DNA from 2 places in the Streptomyces sp. NPDC058701 genome. Region 2 is predicted to be linked to the other one. Evidence: riboswitches for the same ligand, from Rfam matches in the RefSeq annotation. Region 2 holds a riboswitch; the other holds the start of a gene.

Region 1 (8,560 bases), on a different contig from region 2:
CGTCCTTGATCTGCCGGCACACGCCCATGCCGCCGGCCGGAACCGCCTCGCCGTCCAGCACGCACACGTCGATGCCGCCCGCGTCCAGCGCCGACAGGACCGCCGGAAGCGTCGCGCACTCCAGGAACTCGACCGGCGGCAGGTCCGCGGCCGGCCTGCGCCCCGCTGCCAGCCGCACCTGCTCCCGGGTGCCCGAGTTGTCGCTGTAGACCAGAACCCGCGCAGTCGCCCGCATTTCGTTCCTCCACGTGTCACGTGAATCACGTTCATGTTCATGGGGTATCCCCGGCGGAGCCAGGGGAACGGATGCTACTCCTCCCGATGCGCTGTCAACATCGGTTCGCACAGGCTGGCGAGCGGCGTCCGGAGGGTGATCTGATGGGCCGTTCGGGCCTTGCACACCCCCCGGACACTCCGAACGGCACCCCCCGGGGTGAGGGCGGGATAAGCGACCGACATAATGTCGGTCGTGGCGACAGCAACGACAGTAGATACCGGGCACGCGCACCCGACGGTCAACAGGCCGAACCTCGTCAGCGTCGGAACCATCATCTGGTTGAGTTCCGAGCTGATGTTCTTCGCGGCCCTCTTCGCGATGTACTTCACCCTGCGATCCGTGACAGGCGCCGAGTACTGGACAGAGCAGGCTTCGGCCTTGAATCTGCCCTTCTCGGCGACGAACACGACGATCCTGGTGCTTTCCTCGCTCACCTGCCAGCTCGGCGTATTCGCAGCCGAGCGCGGTGACGTGAAGAAGCTCCGGACGTGGTTCATCATCACGTTCGTCATGGGTGCGATCTTCATTGGCGGCCAGGTGTTCGAGTACACCGAGCTGGTCATGCACGAGGGCATGAGCCTCTCGTCCGGTCCGTACGGCTCGGTCTTCTACCTGACCACCGGCTTCCACGGGCTGCACGTGACGGGCGGTCTCATCGCCTTCCTGCTGGTCCTCGGCCGGACGTACGCGGCCAAGAGGTTCACCCACGAACAGGCCACGTCGGCCATCGTCGTGTCCTACTACTGGCACTTCGTCGATGTCGTCTGGATCGGCCTCTTCGCCACGATCTACCTGATCAAGTAGCGAGAACGTCACCGGGCGCGACCCGGCACTCCATCCAGACACACCGACGCAGAAGATCCTGACACCGGGGTAATCCGTGAAAAAGCTCTCCGCACGACGACGCCATCCGCTGGCGGCGGTTGTCGTTCTACTCTTCGCGCTGGCGGCCACCGGGGGGCTGTACGCCGCCTTCGCCCCCGCGGGCAAGGCGCAGGCCGATGAAACCGCCCAGTCCCTCGCCATCGAGGAGGGCAAGAAGCTCTACGCCGTCGGCTGCGCAAGCTGCCACGGAACCGGCGGTCAGGGTTCCTCTGACGGCCCGAGCCTGGTCGGCGTCGGCTCCGCAGCCGTCGACTTCCAGGTGAGCACGGGCCGCATGCCCGCGCAGCAGCCCGGCGCCCAGGTGCCGAAGAAGCCCGCGATCTACTCCCAGGAGCAGATCGACCAGCTGGCCGCGTACATCGCGTCCCTCGGTGCCGGCCCCATCACGCCGACCGGCAAGCAGTACGACCCGGCGGGCGCCGACATCGCCAACGGTGGTGTGCTCTTCCGCAACAACTGCGCGCAGTGCCACAACTTCACCGGCGAGGGCGGCGCGCTGACGAACGGCAAGTACGCCCCGAACCTCGAGGACGTCTCGCCGAAGCACATCTACGAGGCCATGCTCACCGGCCCGCAGAACATGCCCTCCTTCCCGGACAGCACCATGCCGGAGAAGCAGAAGAAGGACATCATCGCGTACCTCCAGAACGTGAACGGCGACAAGTCGACGAACCCCGGCGGGCTCAAGCTCGGTGGCCTCGGCCCCGTCTCCGAGGGTCTGTTCGGCTGGATCTTCGGTCTGGGTGCGCTGATCGCTGTCGCCGTCTGGGTCGCGGCCCACACCGCTAAGGCCAAGAAGTCATGAGTAGCCAAGAGATTCCCGAAGAGAAGCACCTGCCGAGCGAGCAGGGCGACGTGCACCACGGTGGCGTCGCGGTCGCGGACGACCCGTTCGCCGACCCGGGCCTTCCGGTCCACAAGCCCCGTATCCAGGACATCGACGAGCGGGCGGCGAGGCGCTCCGAGCGCACCGTCGCGTTCCTGTTCACGCTCTCGATGCTGGCCACGATCGGCTTCATCGCGTCCTACGTGATCTTCCCGGTAGACAAGATCGTCTACATCTTCCCCATCGGGAAGGTGAGCGCGCTCAACTTCTCCCTGGGCATGACGCTGGGCACGGCGCTCTTCTGCATCGGCGCGGGCGCGGTCCACTGGGCCCGCACCCTGATGTCCGACGTCGAGGTCGCCGCCGAGCGCCACGAGATCGCGGCTCCGCCGGAGGTCAAGGCGCAGGTCCTGCAGGACTTCGCCGACGGCGCCCGCGAGTCCGGCATCGGCCGCCGCCCGCTGATCCGCAACACGATGATCGGCGCGCTGGCCATGCTGCCGCTCTCCGCCCTCGTGATCATGCGCGACCTGGGGCCCCTGCCCGAGGACAAGCTGCGCAAGACCATCTGGGCCAAGGGCAAGCTGCTGATCAACGACAACACGGACGAGCCGCTGCGTCCCGAGGACGTCCTGGTCGGTTCGCTGACGTTCGCCCGGCCGGAAGGCCTGGACGAGCACGCGCACGACTTCCAGACGCAGATCGCCAAGGCCGCCCTGATGATCGTCCGCATCCAGCCGGACGACATCAAGGACAAGCAGGAGCTGGAGTGGTCCCACGACGGGATCGTGGCCTACTCCAAGATCTGCACCCACGTCGGCTGCCCGATCAGCCTGTACGAGCAGCAGACGCACCACGTGCTCTGCCCGTGCCACCAGTCCACCTTCGACCTCTCCGACGGCGCCCGTGTCATCTTCGGCCCGGCCGGTCACGCGCTTCCGCAGCTGCGGATCGGCGTGAATGACGAAGGCTTCCTCGAAGCGCTCGGCGACTTCGAAGAGCCCGTCGGTCCTGCCTTCTGGGAGCGCGGATGAGCACTGCCACTACGAATTCATCACCCGCGGGCGCGGCGGGCAAGCCGGGGCGCAAAGCCCCGGCCGGCGAGCGCGTGGCCGACTGGGCGGACGGCCGCCTGGGCATCTACGGCCTCGCCAAGGCCAACATGCGCAAGATCTTCCCGGACCACTGGTCCTTCATGCTGGGTGAGATCTGCCTCTACAGCTTCATCATCATCATCCTCACGGGTGTGTACCTGACGCTGTTCTTCCACCCGAGCATGAACGAAGTCGAGTACCACGGCTCGTACGTGCCGATGCAGGGCGTCCTGATGTCCGAGGCCTTCGCCTCGACGCTGGACATCAGCTTCGACGTCCGCGGTGGCCTGCTGATCCGCCAGATCCACCACTGGGCCGCGCTGATCTTCGTCGCGGCGATGCTCGTGCACATGATGCGCGTGTTCTTCACCGGCGCGTTCCGCAAGCCGCGCGAGGTCAACTGGGTCTTCGGCTTCCTGCTGCTGGTCCTCGGCATGTTCACCGGGTTCACCGGCTACTCGCTGCCGGACGACCTGCTGTCGGGTACCGGTGTCCGCTTCATGCAGGGCGCCATCCTGTCCGTCCCGGTCGTCGGCACGTACCTGTCGATGTTCCTGTTCGGCGGGGAGTTCCCGGGCGGCGACTTCGTCGCGCGGTTCTACTCGGTGCACATCCTGCTGCTGCCCGGCATCATGATGGGCCTGCTGGTGGCCCACCTGATCCTGGTCTTCTACCACAAGCACACCCAGTTCGCGGGCCCCGGCAAGACGAACAACAACGTCGTGGGCATGCCGCTGCTGCCCGTCTACATGGCGAAGGCCGGAGGCTTCTTCTTCCTGGTCTTCGGTGTGATCGCGGCCATCTCGGGCATCGCGTCGATCAACCCGATCTGGGCGCTCGGCCCGTACCGCCCGGACCACGTGTCCACCGGTGCGCAGCCGGACTGGTACATGGGCTTCTCCGAGGGGCTGATCCGTGCCATGCCGGGCTGGGAGGTCAACCTGTGGGGCCACACGCTCGTCCTGGGCGTGTTCATCCCGCTGGTGATCTTCCCCCTGGTGCTGGCCGCGATCGCGGTGTACCCGTTCATCGAGTCCTGGGTCACCAAGGACGACCGCGAGCACCACATCCTGGACCGCCCGCGCAACGTCCCGACCCGTACGGCCTTCGGTGTCGCCTGGCTCACGTGGTACGTGATCCTGCTGATCGCCGGTGGAAACGACATGTTCGCGCAGTACTTCCACCTGTCGATCAACTCGATCACCTGGTTCGCGCGGATCGGCTTCTTCGTCGGACCGGTCATCGCCTTCGTGATCACCAAGCGCATCTGCCTCGGCCTCCAGCGCCGGGACCGCGACAAGGTGCTGCACGGTCGCGAGACCGGCATCATCAAGCGGCTCCCGCACGGTGAGTTCGTCGAGATCCACGAGCCGCTCTCGCAGGGTCAGCTGCACAAGCTCACCTCGCACACGCAGTACAAGCCGGCCGAGATCGGCCCGACGGTCGACGAGAACGGTGTCCAGCGCAAGGTGGGTGCCCTGGAGAAGCTGCGCGTCAAGCTCAGCAAGGGGTACTACGCCGAGGACAGCCAGATTCCGAAGCCCACGGTGGAGGAGTACAAGGAGATCCAGAGCGGCCACGGCCACCACTGATTCCCCGTACCACGTTGTGAGGGACTGATTTCGGTCAGTCCTGGTGTCGCCACGGTGAGAGCCCCGTCCATTGTCCGGACGGGGCTCTTTGCCGTAACCGGGGCTGGATAGGCTGGAGCCCTTCCGATCGACGTGGAATCCCACCAGCAGCAGGAGCGGACCATGAACGTGGTGACCCCGGCAGGCGGCGACAGCGCGGCGGCCCGTGGCTGGCCGGGCGTTCTCGACGCCCTGCTGACCGGCCAGGACCTGCGCGCCGACGACACCGCCTGGGCCATGGACCGGATCATGCGCGGCGAGGCCACCGACGCCCAGATCGCCGGCTTCGCCGTCGCGCTGCGGGCGAAGGGCGAGACGGTCGCCGAGATCACCGGCCTCGTGCGGACCATGTACGAGCACGCCAACCTGATCGAGGTGCCGGGCCGGACGGTCGACATCGTCGGCACCGGCGGCGACGGGGCGAAGACCGTGAACATCTCGACGATGTCGGCGATCGTGGTGGCCGGAACGGGCGCCAAGGTGGTCAAGCACGGGAACCGGGCCGCGTCCTCCGCGAGCGGCTCCTCGGACGTCCTGGAGAAGCTCGGCGTCAACCTCGACCTCACCCCGGCCCGGGTGGCGGAGGTCGCGGAGCAGGCCGGCATCACCTTCTGCTTCGCGGTGAAGTTCCACCCGGCGCTGCGGCACGTGGCGGCCGCCCGCAAGGAGCTGGGCATCCGCACCACCTTCAACTTCCTCGGCCCGCTGACCAACCCGGCCAGGGTCCGGGCGCAGGCCACGGGCGTCGCCGACGCCCGCATGGCGCCGATCGTCGCCGGCGTCCTGGCCGAACGCGGCTCGTCCGCCCTGGTCTTCCGCGGCGACGACGGCCTCGACGAGCTGACCACGACCGCGACCTCGCGCGTCTGGTGGGTCCGTGACGGGAAGGTCGCCGAGCAGGCGTTCGACCCGCGCGACGTGGGCATCGACCTGGTGGACGTGTCCGCGCTGCGCGGCGAGGACGCCTCGTACAACGCGGACGTCGCCCGCCGCCTGCTGGCGGGCGAGCCGGGCCCGGTGCGCGACGCGGTCCTGCTGAACGCGGCGGCCGCCCTGGTGGCCCTCGACCCGGGGACGGGACCGCTGGAGGAGCAGATCCGGGCCGGCATCGCCCGTGCGGCGGAGGGTGTCGACTCGGGCGCGGCCCGGGCGGCCCTGGAGCGCTGGGTGGCGGCGAGCAACGCGTAGCGGGCGGGAACCTCCCCGTCCGGTTGATCGTTTCGAGCCAAGACCCCGGTCCAGCATGCGGACCGGGGTCTTGCGCGCGGGAGATCATGTGGCAGGATGCTGACCAGGTCACGAGTGACAGCGTTTAGGCCCCGGCTTGCTGTCCGGCAACCCTCCTTCCGTGGCGGGGTGCCCCGGGTGATGACCAGGTCGTAGGCAGCGAGGTCTACGGCAAGCGCGGATCCCTCGACACCAGGGGTCCTGGTCTCTCGAGGAGCGTTTTCCGTGAGCAAGCGAATGCGATAGGGCGGATCCGCCCCTTCTTCACCCCTCGGAACAGGGTCGCCTCCGTGTACCCCCTTCGCTCCGAGGGCCTTCCCGTACCCCGGACGGCCGCAGCGCCGTACCCGCGTACGGGCACGCCGAAGCCATTCACCCCTGCCTGCCGGGAGATACCGCCATGTCCGCATCCCTGAACGCCGCTGCCGCCACCACCACCGCCGTCGACCCCGCGTGTGCCGAGCCGTTGCAGGTCCTCGGCCGGGACGTCACCGTCCCGCTCGTCACCGGCGGCGAGGTGACCTACGCGGCCCTCGACTACGCGGCCAGCGCCCCCGCCCTGCAGCGGGTCTGGGACGACGTGGCGGCCTACGCCCCCTACTACGGCAGCGTGCACCGCGGCGCCGGGTACCTCTCCCAGCTCTCCACCGACCTGTTCGAGCAGAGCCGGGTCACCGTCGCCGAGTTCCTCGACTGCCGCCCCACCGACCAGGTGATCTTCACCCGGTCCACCACCGACTCCCTGAACCTGCTGGCCGCCGCGCTCCCGGCCGACTGCCAGGTCTTCGTCTTCGAGACCGAGCACCACGCCTCGCTGCTGCCGTGGACGAACGCCCGCGTCACCTACCTCGACGCCCCCCGCACCCCCGGCGAGGCCGTCGCCACCCTGGAGCGGGCGCTCGCCGGACGCGACCCGTCCGCCAGCTCTTCGAGCCGGGGGGATGCCAAGGGTCCCGCGCTGGTCTGCGTCACCGGCGCCTCCAACGTCACCGGCGAGCTGTGGCCGGTCAAGGAGCTCGCCGCCGCCGCGCACGCCCACGGCGCGCGGATCGTCCTGGACGCCGCCCAACTGGCCCCGCACCACCCGGTGTCCGTGCAGGAGCTGGACGTGGACTGGGTCGCCTTCTCCGGGCACAAGCTGTACGCCCCCTTCGGCTCGGGCGTGCTCGCCGGCCGTGCGGACTGGCTGCAGGAGGCCGAGCCGTACCTCGCGGGCGGCGGCGCCTCCCGCAAGGTGGCCCGCCGCGAGGACGGCGGCGTGGACGTCGAGTGGCACACGACCGCCGCCCGCCACGAGGCCGGCTCCCCGAACGTCATCGGCGTCTACTCCATCGCCTCCGCCTGCAAGGCCCTGACGGAGGCCGGCTTCGACAGCCTGGTCGCCCGCGAGCGCCACCTCATCGCCCGCGTCCGCGAGGGCCTGGCCGGGGTGCCCGCGGTGCGCGTCCTGTCCCTCTTCGGCGACGACGCCCCGCGCGTCGGCGTCATCTCGTTCGTGGTCGACGGCTGGAACAGCTCGCACTTCGCCGCCGCGCTGTCGGCCGAGTACGGGATCGGCGTGCGCGACGGTCTGTTCTGCGCCCACCCGCTGGTCCGCACCCTGCTGGGCAGCGAGCCGCAGGAGCCGGGCGAGTGCGGTGCGCCGGAAGCGGCGCCGGGGGAGCGCTCGCTGAACGCCATCCGCGTCAGCTTCGGCGCGGGCACCCCCGACGAGCACGTCGAGCGCTTCGTGCGGGCGGTGCGGGAACTGGTCGCGGACGGCGCCAAGTGGCAGTACCGCACGGAAGAGGGCCGCTGCGTCCCGGCGGTCTGACCGGCCGGCCCGGGCCGGGCCGGCCGCTGACGGGGCCGGCTGATCGGGGCCCGGCGGGGTGGGGCCCGGCGGGGTGCGGCGGTGGGGCGGGGCCCCTCCGGAGGATCTCCTCGGCTCGCGCACGGAGGCAGTGCTGCGTTCGCGCGGCGTGGTTGCGCGCTCGTCCTGCGGGGACCCTCCGGAGTGTCCCCGCCCCACCGCCGCACCGTGCGGCCGTCCGAGGTGGGGGAGCGGGGGCCCGGCGGGGCGTCCCCGCGGGACGAGCGCGCAACCGGCCCGCACGGACGAAGCGGTACCTCGGTGCGCGAGCCGAGGAGACGCCCCGCCGGGCCCCCGCGGACGGCCCGTTCGGTTCGGCTCCCGTCAGGGAACGCTTCCCGGTAGCCGCGCCGGAGGCGTTACGCGTCCAGGCCGATGGCGAAGGCGGCTTCCAGGTCGTGCTGGGAGTACGTGCGGAACGCGACGTGCGTGTCCGTTCCCTCGACGCCCGGGATCTTGCTGATGCGGCCCGGGATGATGTCCGCCAGGTTCTCGTGGCGGGCCACGCGGACCAGTGCGATCAGGTCGTACGTACCGGTGACGGAGTAGACCTCGCTGACGCTGTCCAGCGCGGCGATGGACTCGGCGATCTCGGGGATGCGGTCCACGCTGGTCTTGATGAGCACGATCGCGGTGATCACGGCTGGCTGTCTCCCTCGGTGGCCGTCGCTGGTCGCCTCACTCTAGTCGTACCCCGATAGCGGACCCACGCGTAGAGGAAGCCGAGCGAGAAGCCCACCAGGTGGGCCAGGTAGGCGACCCCGGGGC
Region 2 (8,560 bases):
ACGACGCCACCCTCGAGGCCGGCGTTGACGGCGATCTGCTTCAGCGGGGCCTCCAGGGCGAGCTTGACGGCGGCAGCGCCGGTCGCCTCGTCACCCGTGAGCTCCAGCTTCTCGAAGACCGCGGAGGCCTGCAGCAGGGCTACGCCGCCACCGGCGACGATGCCCTCCTCGACGGCCGCCTTCGCGTTGCGAACGGCGTCCTCGATGCGGTGCTTGCGCTCCTTGAGCTCGACCTCGGTCGCGGCACCGGCCTTGATGACGGCCACGCCGCCGGCCAGCTTCGCGAGGCGCTCCTGGAGCTTCTCGCGGTCGTAGTCCGAGTCGGAGTTCTCGATCTCGGCGCGGATCTGGTTGACGCGACCGGCGACCTGGTCGCTGTCGCCGGCACCGTCGACGATGGTGGTCTCGTCCTTGGTGATGACGACCTTGCGGGCGCGGCCCAGCAGGTCGAGACCGGCGTTCTCCAGCTTGAGGCCGACCTCCTCGGAGATGACCGTGCCGCCCGTGAGGATGGCGATGTCACCGAGCATGGCCTTGCGGCGGTCGCCGAAGCCCGGGGCCTTGACGGCGACGGACTTGAAGGTGCCGCGGATCTTGTTGACGACCAGGGTCGACAGGGCCTCGCCCTCGACGTCCTCGGCGATGATCAGCAGCGGCTTGCCGGACTGCATGACCTTCTCCAGGAGCGGCAGCAGGTCCTTGACCGAGCCGATCTTGGAGTTGACGATCAGGACGTACGGGTCGTCGAGGGACGACTCCATGCGCTCCATGTCGGTGGCGAAGTACGCCGAGATGTAGCCCTTGTCGAAGCGCATGCCCTCGGTGAGCTCGAGCTCCAGACCGAAGGTCTGCGACTCCTCGACCGTGATGACGCCTTCCTTGCCGACCTTGTCCATCGCCTCGGCGATGAGCTCGCCGATCTGGGTGTCGGCGGCGGAGATGGACGCCGTGGAGGCGATCTGCTCCTTGGTCTCGACGTCCTTGGCCTGGGCCAGCAGGGCGGCGGAGACGGCCTCGACGGCCTTCTCGATACCACGCTTGAGGGCCATCGGGTTGGCGCCGGCGGCTACGTTGCGCAGACCCTCGCGGACGAGGGCCTGGGCCAGCACGGTGGCGGTGGTCGTACCGTCGCCGGCGACGTCGTCCGTCTTCTTGGCGACTTCCTTGACCAGCTCGGCGCCGATCTTCTCGTACGGGTCCTCGAGCTCGATCTCCTTGGCGATGGAGACACCATCGTTGGTGATCGTGGGGGCGCCCCACTTCTTCTCAAGGACGACGTTGCGACCCTTGGGGCCAAGGGTGACCTTGACGGCGTCGGCGAGCTGGTTCATCCCACGCTCGAGACCGCGCCGGGCCTCCTCGTTGAACGCAATGATCTTGGCCATCTGAAGTGGTCCTCCCGGACAGCGGTGGATTGCTCCCGGACCGCGCCCGCGCCCGCGACGGACGGCCTGCGTGCCCGGCGGTTCCTTCCCGCCGGACCCTGCGGGCCTCACCGACCCGGTCCTCGTTGAGTAGCACTCTCACCGGGAGAGTGCTAACGCCAATGATTAGCACTCGACCCCCTCGAGTGCAAGCGGCTTGGGTCAACACTCCGGGGAAGAGGCAGGCGCCGCACGGGTCGTGCGGGCCGGACGCACGAGGGGCCCACATCCCCGTGTCCAGGATGTGGGCCCCTCGTAATGCCTCGTACGCCGTGCATCGGTAACGACCGTGCACGCCGTACGTGTGCGTCGGTGGTCGATCGCGTGGGGACTAGCCGGCGGCCGCGAGCTTGACCATGTCCGCCTGCGGCCCCTTCTGGCCCTGCGAGATCTCGAACTCGACCCGCTGACCCTCTTCAAGGGTGCGGTAACCGTCCATCTGGATGGCGCTGTAGTGGACGAACACATCCGCGCCACCGTCGACCGCGATGAAGCCGTAGCCCTTCTCCGCGTTGAACCACTTGACGGTGCCCTGAGCCATGCCTAACTCCCCTATTACCGGCCCTTGCGCGGGAACGCACTTCGCGATCCCGGGTCAGATCTTGCGTCGGAACGCGTCGACCGAGGCTGAATGTATCCGCGCCGATGCTGTCTGCAACAGGTCAATCCGACGAGAATTCCGGCCACTCGGAAACATTGAAAAAGAGTGAAAATTTGGCATACTCCAGGGCAACTCGGGCCCGGCATCTCTCGCCAAAGCCCCATAGCGCACTCGCACATTGACCCGATGTCGACCCTCACGCGACCCGTTCATATGCGGCGGGCAAGTACAGCGGAGGGGACTTCCCCAACCCTACCGCGCACAATCAAGCAGAATTGCCCCCTCCGCTTATGAGCGGAGGGGGCAATTTCGGTTTTAGCGTGTCACCGCACGGCGGTCAGCAGCCGCCCGCGACGGCCGGGATGATCGAGACGCCGGCCCCGTCCGGGGTGACGGCCTCCAGGCCGCCCTCGAAGCGCACGTCGTCGTCGTTCACGTAGACGTTCACGAAGCGGCGGAGCTTGCCCTGGTCGTCCAGGACGCGCGCGGCGATCCCCGGGTGGCTCCGCTCCAGCGACTCGATGACCTCGGCCAGGTTCGCGCCCTCGGCGGAGACCTCGGCCTTGCCACCGGTGTAGGTGCGCAGGATGGTGGGGATGCGGACGTTGACGCTCATGGCGCTACTGCCTTTCCGGTGTGCGGGGGGAGGGTCAGGCCAGGCCGGCGGCGCGGAAGGCGTCCAGGCTCGGGCGGATGGTGGCGGTCTGCCCGCTGTCCGCGGCCACCGCCTCCAGGGTCTTGAGGCCGTCACCGGTGTTCAGGATGACGGTGGTCAGCGCCGGGTCGAGGTGTCCCGCCTCGATGAGCTTCTTCGTGACGCCGACGGTCACGCCGCCCGCGGTCTCGGCGAAGATGCCCTCGGTCTGCGCCAGGATCTTGATGGCCTCGACGACCTGCTCGTCGTTGACGTCGTCGACGAAGCCGCCGGTGCGCCGCGCGATGTCCAGGACGTACGGGCCGTCCGCCGGGTTGCCGATCGCCAGGGACTTGGCGATGGTGTTCGGCTTCTGCGGGCGGACCACGTCGTGACCGGCCTTGAAGGCGGTCGAGACCGGGGAGCAGCCCTCGGCCTGGGCGCCGAAGATCTTGTACGGCTTGTCCTCGACGAGGCCGAGCTTGATCAGCTCCTGCAGACCCTTGTCGATCTTCGTCAGCTGCGAGCCGGAGGCGATCGGGATGACCAGCTGGTCGGGCAGCTGCCAGCCGAGCTGCTCGCAGATCTCGTACGCGAGCGTCTTGGAGCCCTCGCCGTAGTACGGGCGCAGGTTGACGTTGACGAAGCCCCAGCCCTCGCCGAGCGGATCGCCGATGAGCTCGGAGCAGAAGCGGTTGACGTCGTCGTAGTTGCCCTCGATGCCGACGAGGTCGCCGCCGTAGACAGCGGCCATGACGACCTTGCCCTGCTCCAGGTCGTGCGGGATGAACACGCAGGAGCGGAAGCCGGCGCGGGCGGCCGCGGCGCCGACGGCGCCGGCCAGGTTGCCGGTGGAGGAGCAGGAGAGCGTGGTGAAGCCGAAGGCGCGGGCCGCCTCGACGGCGATGGCCACGACGCGGTCCTTGAAGGAGTGCGTCGGGTTGCCGGAGTCGTCCTTGACGTAGAGCTTGCCGGTGACGCCGAGCTCCTTGGCCAGGTTGGCCGCGTCCACGAGCTTGGTGAAGCCGGGGTTCAGGCTCGGCTTGGAGGCCACGTCGGCGGGGACGGGCAGCAGCGGCGCGTAGCGCCAGATGTTGTTCGGACCGGCCTCGATCGCGGCGCGCAGGGCCTCGGGGTCGCCGGTGGGAAGGTCGTAGGCGACTTCCAGCGGTCCGAAGCACTCGACGCACGCGAAGATGGGGCCGAGTTCGAACCGGGTACCGCACTCGCGACAGGAAAGGCCGGTGGCGGGTCCGAGATCGACAGAGGTGGTTTCAGTCTGTACAGCCATGATGGCGAGGCCCTTTCTCCTCATCTTCCCCATGGCGCACTTCGCCATGAGACGGAATTGGCACCTTCCCTAGCCGGGGACCTCGCGGAGTGTGCGCAGAACGCATCGCGAGAACCGACTGGAGGGTTGCCGGGGCTTCAACGGGCCGTGTCCCTCTGCCCCTCTGGATGAGCGGTATGGCACCGGGCCGCGCGCTCCTGGCGCGTCCGGGCGTTTGTGTGCGAGCACCCCCGGCATGCGGTGGTGCTTCGCGTTGTTCAAGACTGTAACGGAAGGTCCGGGTGGTTGAGACAGCCGTCCGAACCGCGAGATGGATCACATTTCGGCTTATACCGCCGAGTAACCAGGGAGTGCCGAGAGTGCTGGAAGAGGTGGAGCGCTGGCTGGCCGAGCGCTCCTGGGCCGCCGCCGACCGACCGCTCGCCCAGCTGATCGAACGGAAGCGGGCGACCGGCGCCACGGTCAGCGTGGTGCTGCCCGCGCTCGACGAGGAGGCCACGGTCGGGGAGATCGTGGAGGTGATCCGGCGCGAGCTGATGGACGGGCTGCCCGTCCCCCTGGTGGACGAACTCCTCGTCGTGGACTCGGGCTCCACCGACCGCACCGCGGAGGTGGCGGCGAAGGCCGGCGCCCGGGTGGAGCACCGCGACGCGATCCTGCCCCGCGTCCCGGCGCTGCCCGGCAAGGGCGAGGTGCTGTGGCGCTCGCTGCTGGCCACGACCGGGGACCTCGTGTGCTTCGTCGACGCCGACCTGCGGGACTTCTCGGCCTCCTTCGTGTCCGGCATCGTGGGACCGCTGCTGACCGACCCCGAGGTGCAGTTCGTCAAGGCGATGTACGACCGCCCGCTGGGCGGCGCACCGGGCCAGGGCGGGCGGGTGACGGAGCTGGTCGCCCGGCCCCTGCTCAACCTCCACTGGCCGCAGCTGGCGGGCTTCGTCCAGCCGCTGGGCGGGGAGTACGCCGTGCGGCGCTCGCTGCTGGAGCGGCTCCCCTTCCCCGTCGGGTACGGGGTCGAGCTGGGCCTGCTGGTGGACGCGCTGCACACGGTCGGGCTGGACGCGCTGGCCCAGGTCGACGTGGGCGTACGGGTCCACCGCCATCAGGACGGGCAGGCGCTGGGCCGGATGGCCGCGGCGATCTACCGCACGGCGCAGCTGCGGCTCTCGCGCGGCCACCTCGTACGGCCGGAACTGACGCAGTTCGAGCGGGGCCCGGGCGGCTTCGTGCCCCGGACCTACGCGGTGGACACCGAGGAGCGGCCGCCGATGCGCGAGGTCGAGGAGTACGCGGTACGCCGCGTGGCGTGACGGATCGGACGGTTTGAGGGGGCCCGGGCCCGGCTAGGTTGGCGGCATGGCTTCTCAGGTACTCGTTGCAGCGAACCGCGGCCCGCTCTCCTACGCCCTGTCCGACGACGGGGAACTCGGCGCCCGCCGCGGCGGGGGCGGACTCGTCTCCGGACTCTCCGCCGCCCTCGCGGAGCAGCCGGACGCGCTGTGGATCTGCGCGGCGCTCTCGGACGCCGACCGTGAGGCGGTGCGCCGGGGCGTCTCCGAGCCCGGCGTCCGGATGCTGGACATCGATCCCACTGTGTACGACGACGCGTACAACGGCATCGCGAACTCCGTTCTCTGGTTCACCCACCACCACCTGTACGACGTCCCGCGCGAGCCGGTCTTCGACGCGCGGTTCCGCCGCCAGTGGGACTCGTACACCGAGTACAACCGCGCCTTCGCGCGGGCCCTCGCGCAGGAGGCGGCGCCCGGCGCCCGCGTCCTGGTGCAGGACTACCACCTCGCGCTGGTCCCGGGGCAGCTGCGGGAGCTGCGGCCGGACCTGCGGATCGCGCACTTCACGCACACGCCGTGGGCCTCGCCCGACGTCCTCGGCATGCTCCCCGACGACGTCCGCCAGCAGCTGGTGTGGGGGATGCTCGGCGCGGACGTGCTGGGCTTCCACACGGGCGAGTGGGCGCGGAACTTCGTCGCCGGGGCGCAGGCCGACGACGCGAGCGGGGTGGCGGAGGGCTTCTGGCCGGCCGCGGGGCCCAGCGGGGTGCGGCACCGCAGGACGGTGGAGGACGGGCGGCGCGAGGAGCGGCCGGAGGAGCCCCGCTTCACGGAGGTGACCGCGTTCCCCCTGGGTGTGGACGGGGACGACCTGCGGGCGCTCGCGCACCGGCCCGAGGTCGACGCGAAGCTGGCGGAGCTGCGGGCGGAGGTCGGGGACCGCAGGACGGTCGTCCGGGTGGACCGCACGGAGCTGTCGAAGAACATCCTGCGCGGGCTCCTGGCCTACCGGGAGCTGCTGACGGTCCACCCCGAGTGGCGCGGCCGGGTGGTGCACCTGGCCTCCGCGTACCCGTCGCGGCAGGACCTGAAGGTGTACCGGGACTACACGGCGGCGGTGGCGGAGCTGGCGGCGGAGATCAACGCGGAGTTCGGCACGGAGGGCTGGGAGCCGGTGCTGGTGTCGGTGAAGGACGACTTCGCGCGCTCGCTGGCCGCGTACCGGCTGGCGGACGTGGCCCTGGTCAACCCGGTGCGCGACGGGATGAACCTGGTGGCGAAGGAGATCCCGGTGGTGTCGGAGGCGGGCTGCGCGCTGGTGCTGTCGACGGGCGCGGGGGCGTACGAGGAGCTCCGCGACCACGCGCTGACGGTGAACCCGTTCGACGTGACGCGGACGGCGCAGGCCCTGAACGAGGCGCTGACCATGCCGGAGCCGGAGCGCGCGGAGCGTACGAAGCGGCTGGCCGCGGCGGCCACGGCGCTGCCCCCGGCGGCCTGGTTCCGCGCCCAGCTCGACGCCCTGGACGCCCCGGAGTCCTGACCCGCCGGCGCGGCGCGGGTTCCGGGGCCGGGCCCCGGAGCCGTGCGCACCGCCCCGGGGGTCAGGACCGCAGCGCGTCCGCCAGGGCGGCCAGCAGGGCGACGACCTCGGCGGGGCCGGCGAGGACGATGTCGGCCCGCGCGGCCAGTTCCGGTACCTCCGCGGAGCCGCTGCACACCAGCAGGCCCGGGTGCCCGTCGGTCCGCCGCTTCTCGACGGCGGCGTAGGCGGCGAGGTCGCCCAGGTCGTCCCCGGCGTACAGCACCGTCTCGGCGCCGGTCTCCTCCAGGAACTCGGTGAGGGCGACGCCCTTGTCCATGCCCGGGGGCCGCAGCTCCAGCACGGCCCGGCCCGGCTCCACCATCAGCCCGTGCCGGGCGGCGAGGTCGGCCAGCGGCTCGCGCAGGGCGTCGAAGGCGGCGGCGGGGTCCGCGGCGCGCCGGGTGTGGACGGCGAGCGCCTGGCCCTTCTCCTCGATCCAGGTGCCGCGCCAGGCCCCGATCGACTCCAGGAACCCCGGCAGCTCCGCCCGGACCGCCGCGACCCCGGGGTGCTCGGCCGGGGCGTGGACGGTGCCGGTGACGGCGTCCCAGCGCTCGGCGCCGTAGTGCCCGAGGACCACGAGGTGTTCGAGTCCGGAGACGCCGGCGAAGCCGCCGTAGCGTACGGCGACGCCCGCCGGGCGGCCGGTGACCACGGCCACGGAGGCGACCTCGGGGGCGAGCGCGGCGAGCGCCGGCACGGCTCCGGGGTGGGCGCGGGCCTGGTCGGGGTCGGGAACGATGTCGGCCAGGGTGCCGTCGAAGTCGAGGGCGACCACGGACCGGCGGGGCGCGCGGAGCAGGGCGTCCAGGCCCTCGCGTCCGGATGCGGTGACGGGCATCGGCAGGTCGTGCGGATGGCTCCCCATAGGGACGACCCTAACGGGCGAGCCCGGCGACGGCTACGGCGCGGTACCGGTCCGCGCCGACCGGCCCCGTACGGTCACCGCCGCGCCCGCTGGGCCTCGCGGATGCGGCGCAGCCGGTTCACCGTGCCCGGGGCGTGGGCCAGCGCCCGGGGGTCGTCCATGAGCGCGTTGAGCAGCTGGTAGTACCGGACCGGGGTCATCCCCAGCCCCTCCCGTACCGCCCGCTCCTTGGCGCCGGGTCCCGGCCAGGTCCGGGACTCGTACGCGAGCACCTCGGCCTCCGTGGCCGTCAGCCGCCCCTCGTCCGTCATACCGCCAGATTAACGCCGCCCGCCGACACCGGCCCGCGCCGGGCGGGCCGGTGGACCGGCGGGCGTACCGGCGGGCCGGCGGGCGGGCCGGCCTGCCCGGTCAGCTCGGGTCGGCCTTGCGGGCCGCCGTGGCGATCTCCTCCAGCACCTTCGCGGGCTGGCCGCCGGGTTGCACGGTCTTGCCGATCTTCTGCTTGATGTCCTCGCTGACGCCCGCCCAGGACTTCTTGCCTACGGGGTAGAGCCGGGAGTTCGGCAGGGCCGCCAGGAAGGTCTTGAGCTGCGGCGAGGAGCCGCCCGTGTCCGCCGCGGCGGCCCGGTAGCCGCTCGTGGTGACCGGCAGCAGGTCGTACTTCTCGGTGAAGGCCGTCACGTTCTTCGCCTGGTACAGGTAGTCGAGGAAGGTGCCGGACTCCTTGCGGTGCCCGTTCTTGAAGGCCATCACCCAGTCCGCGACGCCCATGGTCGGGTGCTCGGTGCCGTCCGCGCTGGGCAGGGCCACCATGCCGTACTTCACGCCCCGGTCGCCCGCCTGCTTGAGCAGCGTCGGGTGA

The links. A riboswitch is a leader RNA that binds a small molecule or an ion and turns the genes downstream of it on or off. The one in region 2 is predicted to bind S-adenosylmethionine.
Region 1: linked by a shared signal. The riboswitch ahead of ACFWW8_RS01590 (aminotransferase class V-fold PLP-dependent enzyme) and the one ahead of thrC (threonine synthase) in region 2 are both predicted to bind S-adenosylmethionine.

The regions. Positions count from the first base shown of each region.
Region 1 is NZ_JBHXSY010000001.1:339,672-348,231, reverse strand. It holds gene ACFWW8_RS01620 (hypothetical protein) at 1-235, opposite strand, end outside; gene ACFWW8_RS01615 (heme-copper oxidase subunit III) at 461-1,081, shown strand; gene ACFWW8_RS01610 (c-type cytochrome) at 1,158-1,967, shown strand; gene ACFWW8_RS01605 (Rieske 2Fe-2S domain-containing protein) at 1,964-3,022, shown strand; gene ACFWW8_RS01600 (cytochrome bc complex cytochrome b subunit) at 3,019-4,674, shown strand; gene trpD (anthranilate phosphoribosyltransferase) at 4,837-5,901, shown strand; SAM riboswitch class IV at 6,008-6,124, shown strand; gene ACFWW8_RS01590 (aminotransferase class V-fold PLP-dependent enzyme) at 6,341-7,753, shown strand; gene ACFWW8_RS01585 (Lrp/AsnC family transcriptional regulator) at 8,152-8,433, opposite strand; gene ACFWW8_RS01580 (rhomboid family intramembrane serine protease) at 8,430-8,560, opposite strand, start outside.
Region 2 is NZ_JBHXSY010000010.1:129,219-137,778, forward strand. It holds gene groL (chaperonin GroEL) at 1-1,385, opposite strand, end outside; gene ACFWW8_RS13845 (cold-shock protein) at 1,756-1,965, opposite strand; gene ACFWW8_RS13850 (MoaD/ThiS family protein) at 2,363-2,641, opposite strand; gene thrC (threonine synthase) at 2,676-3,950, opposite strand; SAM riboswitch class I at 3,968-4,124, opposite strand; gene ACFWW8_RS13860 (glucosyl-3-phosphoglycerate synthase) at 4,310-5,260, shown strand; gene ACFWW8_RS13865 (trehalose-6-phosphate synthase) at 5,307-6,785, shown strand; gene otsB (trehalose-phosphatase) at 6,847-7,695, opposite strand; gene ACFWW8_RS13875 (DUF3263 domain-containing protein) at 7,770-8,006, opposite strand; gene ACFWW8_RS13880 (extracellular solute-binding protein) at 8,107-8,560, opposite strand, start outside.